One region of the Pseudoclavibacter sp. Marseille-Q434 genome, then DNA from elsewhere that is predicted to be linked to it. Evidence: riboswitches for the same ligand, from Rfam matches in the RefSeq annotation. Region 1 holds a riboswitch; the other holds the start of a gene.
The links. A riboswitch is a leader RNA that binds a small molecule or an ion and turns the genes downstream of it on or off. The one in region 1 is predicted to bind thiamine pyrophosphate.
Positions count from the first base shown of each region.

Region 2: another riboswitch for thiamine pyrophosphate. It lies ahead of ACQFZP_RS13345 (ECF transporter S component); the one in region 1 lies ahead of ACQFZP_RS16310 (YkoF family thiamine/hydroxymethylpyrimidine-binding protein).

Region 1 covers NZ_JBNPQH010000004.1:375,015-377,207, reverse strand. Annotated here, with positions in the region: gene ACQFZP_RS16320 (LLM class flavin-dependent oxidoreductase) at 1-506, opposite strand, end outside; gene ACQFZP_RS16315 (VOC family protein) at 629-970, shown strand; TPP riboswitch at 996-1,103, shown strand; gene ACQFZP_RS16310 (YkoF family thiamine/hydroxymethylpyrimidine-binding protein) at 1,131-1,772, shown strand; gene ACQFZP_RS16305 (ECF transporter S component) at 1,769-2,193, shown strand, end outside.
Region 2 covers NZ_JBNPQH010000003.1:233,164-235,356, forward strand. Annotated here, with positions in the region: gene ACQFZP_RS13340 (ABC transporter ATP-binding protein) at 1-315, opposite strand, end outside; gene ACQFZP_RS13345 (ECF transporter S component) at 321-974, opposite strand; TPP riboswitch at 1,025-1,134, opposite strand; gene ACQFZP_RS13350 (spore germination protein GerW family protein) at 1,160-1,492, opposite strand; gene glgX (glycogen debranching protein GlgX) at 1,642-2,193, shown strand, end outside.

The DNA.
Region 1 (2,193 bases):
CAGAGCCTGCGCACGACCTCGACGAAGTCGTTGGCCTCCGCGAAGAGCTCGCCGACGAGCGGCGCATCCCGACGTCCGAAGTGCGCGTGCTCCGCACCGGGCGAGACTCGGGCCTGCCAGCCCGCACGGCCCAGGCTCGTGTAGTCGAGGGTTGCGACGGCCTTCGAGACGTGGAAGGGCTCCGTGTGCGTCGTCGTGACGGTCGGGATGAGGCCGATGCGCTCCGTGACGGGCGAGACGCGGGCGGCGATGAGGAGCGCGTCCAGGCGACCCCTGACCTCGTCGGTCCGGTTGTCCTGGCGGAGGAACTCGCTGCTCTGGAGCGCGAGCGAGTCCTCGATGGTGACGAAGTCGAGGAGGCCCCGCTCGGCGAGCTGCACGAGCCCCACCCAGTACTCGGGCGTGAAGAGCTCGTCTGGGCGGGCGCTCGGCTCCCGCCAGGCCGCCGGGTGGATGCCGGCGCCATCGAGTGCGACGCCGAGGTGGATTCGGTTGGGGTTCGTCATGGTGCGACGCTAGGCCGCGCCCCGAGTTCGGTCCACGGCGCCCGTCGCGGCCCGTTACGCGTCGAAACGCGGGGACATGTTCGTTGAGGGTCCTCGCACCCTTCTCGCGCATGCTGGGACGCATGGCTATCAACGGAGTGCTCGCGCAGATCACCGTGTCGGACCTGGCTCTGGCTACGGAATATTACGGGAGGCTCTTCGGGCGGGGTCCCGACGAGAATCCGATGCCCGGCCTCCTGGAGTGGCACTTCACAAGCGAGGCCGGCCTCCAGCTGTGGGCCGACTCGAGTCGCTCTGGAAAATCCACCGTGGTGTTCAACGACGACGACCTTGAGAGCGTGGCCGCGCGGCTCGACGCCGCGAAGATCGAGCACGGCGGGATCGAAGACGCCACTCACTTCCAGATCCTCCAGGTGCTCGACCCCGAGGGCAATCACGTCGTCTTCACGAGCGCCTCGAGCTAGCAGCGCGCACCGTCGGGGCTACAGTGTGGCCGTGCACGGGAGCCCGATGAGTCGGGCTGAGAGGGAGTACTCGAACTCCGACCGTTGAACCTGATCTGGGTAATGCCAGCGAAGGGAGTCGACTCACCCGTGCCGTCACGCTCCGACGGAAGGCACGCACATGGAATCCATCACTCGAGACCCACTCGCATTCGGGGTGGGGGCGAGAGTCACGCTCTCGGTCATGTCCGACCGCTACGTCGAGGTGATCCTCGACGCGGTCGACGCGGCCGACTCCTCGAGGCTGATCCTCGAGACGGGCGACGTCAGCACGTACGCCGGGGGCGACGAGCAGGCGCTGCTGCGGTGGCTCACCGACCTCACGCAGCACGTCGCCGCGACCGGACTGCACGCCTCCGTCCAGGTGCTGCTCTCTCGCGGCTGCCCCGGCGAGGCGGTGTGCGAGCTGCCAGGCGGCGCGGGGCCGCGGCGAGTGGACGCCCCGCGCGGGCGGCACACGGGGAGCTTCGCGAGCGCCGAATGGGCGCTCTACCCGCTCGAGGACGCGGGGGCGGATGCGCGGACGCCCGACCACATGCGGGAGATCTACGCCGCCATCGAGACGGCCAAGGCGAGCGGCACGTTCGTTGCATCCGAGCACTTCGTCACGAAGCTCAGCGGGGACCTCGGCCGCGTCCTCGAGACCGTCGTCGTGGCCTGGGCCGGGGTCGGCGCGCACGTGCAGCACGTCACGAGCCACCTCACGATCTCACTCAACAGCCCGAGCCACGCGGCAGGCGCATCAGCGGGAGCGCGGGCATGAGCCTCAAGCTGCGCGACATCGTGCTCATGGTCGTGCTCGGCACGGTCTTCGGATTCCTCTACTGGGCGCTGGTGCAGGCCTGGACGGCGCTCTCGATCGCCATGGGGCCGGCGGGTGACCTCGCCCAGCACTTCCTGTTCGGCGGCTGGCTGCTGGTCGCGCCCATCGCGATCGCCATCATCCGGCGGCCGTTCGTCGGCGTCATCGCCGAGGTGCTCGCCTCGGTCATCGAGGTCGTCTTCCTCGGATCGGCGGTCGGCCCTCTGCTGTTCGTCGCGGCCGCGATCCAGGGCGTCGGCAGCGAGCTGCCCTTCGCGATCGGCAGGTACAAGAAGTACGGCTGGCTGCGGTACGCCATCTCCGGCGCGCTCGGTGCTGGCCTCGTGTTCTTCTACTCGGCGTTCCGCTCCGGCTGGTACGG
Region 2 (2,193 bases), on a different contig from region 1:
GAACGCCACGTCGTCGCCGATACGGGCGAGCACCGTGTTCGCCTGCGGGTCCTGCAGGACGAGACCGACCGTGCCGCGTGCATCGCTCGGGTGCTTGCCATCGACAAGCAGTGAGCCAAGCTCCTGCCCGTCATCCTCATGATCGCCGAGCACCCCCGCCAGGGCGGCCAGGAGCGTGGACTTGCCAGCCCCCGACGGCCCAAGCAGCAGCACAGCCTCGCCAGGCTCGATCGTCAGGTCGAGCTCGGCGACGGCCAGCTTCGCCCGGTCGGCGTGGCGCCAGCCCCACCCCCTCGCCTCGACTCTCGCGCCCACGAGCGCTAGCCGATTCGCTTCGAGCTTCTACCCGCAGCGAAGCGGTTCAGTGCACCGGTCGCCGCGAGCGCGCGCGTCAGGAGCCAGCCGACGACACCAGCGAGCACGGCACCCGAGAGGACGACCGAGACGAGGTAGATGGTGAGGAACTCCGGACCCTTCTCGATGTTCGCGCTGAGAAAAAGCTCGAGCGTCCACGCCGCGACCGCAGCCCCAGCCCCAGCCAGCATCGCGACGCCGAGGCCGAAGCGCTTGTAGAAGAACAGCAGGAAGATGAGCTCAGCGCCGAGGCCCTGCGCGATGCCCGAGTACACGGTCTCGATCGACCACTGGCTGCCGAGGAGCATCGAGACGCTCGCCGCGAGCACCTCGACGAAGAGCGCCGCGCCGGGCTTGCGGATGATCAGCCCGCCCAGAACCCCGCCCAGCAGCCAGATACCGACGGCGATACCGCCGACACCCGGCGTGAACGCATCCATGACCGTGAACCACGCGTAGCCCACGCTGTTCCAGACGATGAAGATGAGCCCCGTCGCGACGCCGAGAACGGCGGCCGTGACGATGTCGATGACCCGCCAGCGGAAGCGGCTCTTCGGCGACCTCGCCTGAGCCGGCCCCTGCGCTGGGGAGTTGTGAGATGGAGTTGAGGAAGTTGTCATGCGGTGTGCCCTTTCGAGTGAAAGTGCACGGGCGCAGAGCCTGGGGTGGCTCTGCTCGGAGATGTGCCTCCCTGCGCTGGCATTACCCAGATCAGGTTTGACGGTCGAAGGCTTGTGCCTTCCTCTCAGCCCGGACTACCGGACTCCCGTGAACACCTCGAGTATAGGCCGAAGCGAGCCCCGAGCTACTTCTTGAGGGCCTTGATGAGACGCGGAAGCGCGTGCCCGACCGTCCACACCAGCGGAATCGAGACGACAAGCAGCGTGATGATGTTCGGGCGGAAGCTCGTGCCGAACTCGTCATCGACGTACGCGCCGACGGGGACCGCCATGCCGCCGCCGCCACCGCCGGACGAGTTCTCCTGCCCCTCCTCGTTGCTCTCGCCGCCGCCGTAGCCGTACGAGACGAGGGCAACGGGAAGGATGGTGGCCTTGCCAAGCTCCACCTTCTCGCCGTAGGCGAGCGTGACGCCGAGCTTCTTGACGGAATCGGTGAGGTTCTGCGTGAGGTTCGTCATGCGGCCAGCGTAGGTCGTCGACATGCCTGCCAACCAGGAGAACTCCTGTGTGCTGGCGGGCGAGAGCGCTCCCACCCTTTGGTAGCTTTAGTGCCTGCATCCACACGCGATGTTCTTCGGCGAAGCAAGATGAAGCAATAGGAGCGTGCATGAAAACGTGGCCCGGAAATGCCTACCCCCTCGGAGCGACGTTCGACGGAAGTGGCACGAACTTCGCGATCTTCAGCGAAGCCGCCCACAAGGTCGAGCTCTGCCTCTTCGACGACGACGGCAACGAGGAGCGGGTGAGGCTCCATGAGCGGGATGCGCACGTCTGGCACGCCTACCTGCCGCACGTGCAGCCGGGCCAGCAGTACGGCTACCGCATGCACGGCGACTACGACCCGGCGACCGGCAGCCGCTGCAACCCCGCGAAGCTCCTCCTCGACCCCTACGCGAAGGCCACGACCGGAGACATCGACTGGGACCAGTCCCTCTTCAGCTACAACTTCGGCGACCCAGACTCGTTCAACGACCTCGACTCCGCGCCCCACATGATGAAGGGCGTTGTCATCAACCCCTACTTCGACTGGGCTGGCGACCGGAAGCCGGGCATCCCCTACAACGAGTCCCTCATCTACGAAGCCCACGTGAAGGGCCTCACCCAGCTGCACCCGGATGTGCCCGAGGAGATCCGGGGCACGTACGCCGGCATCGCGCAC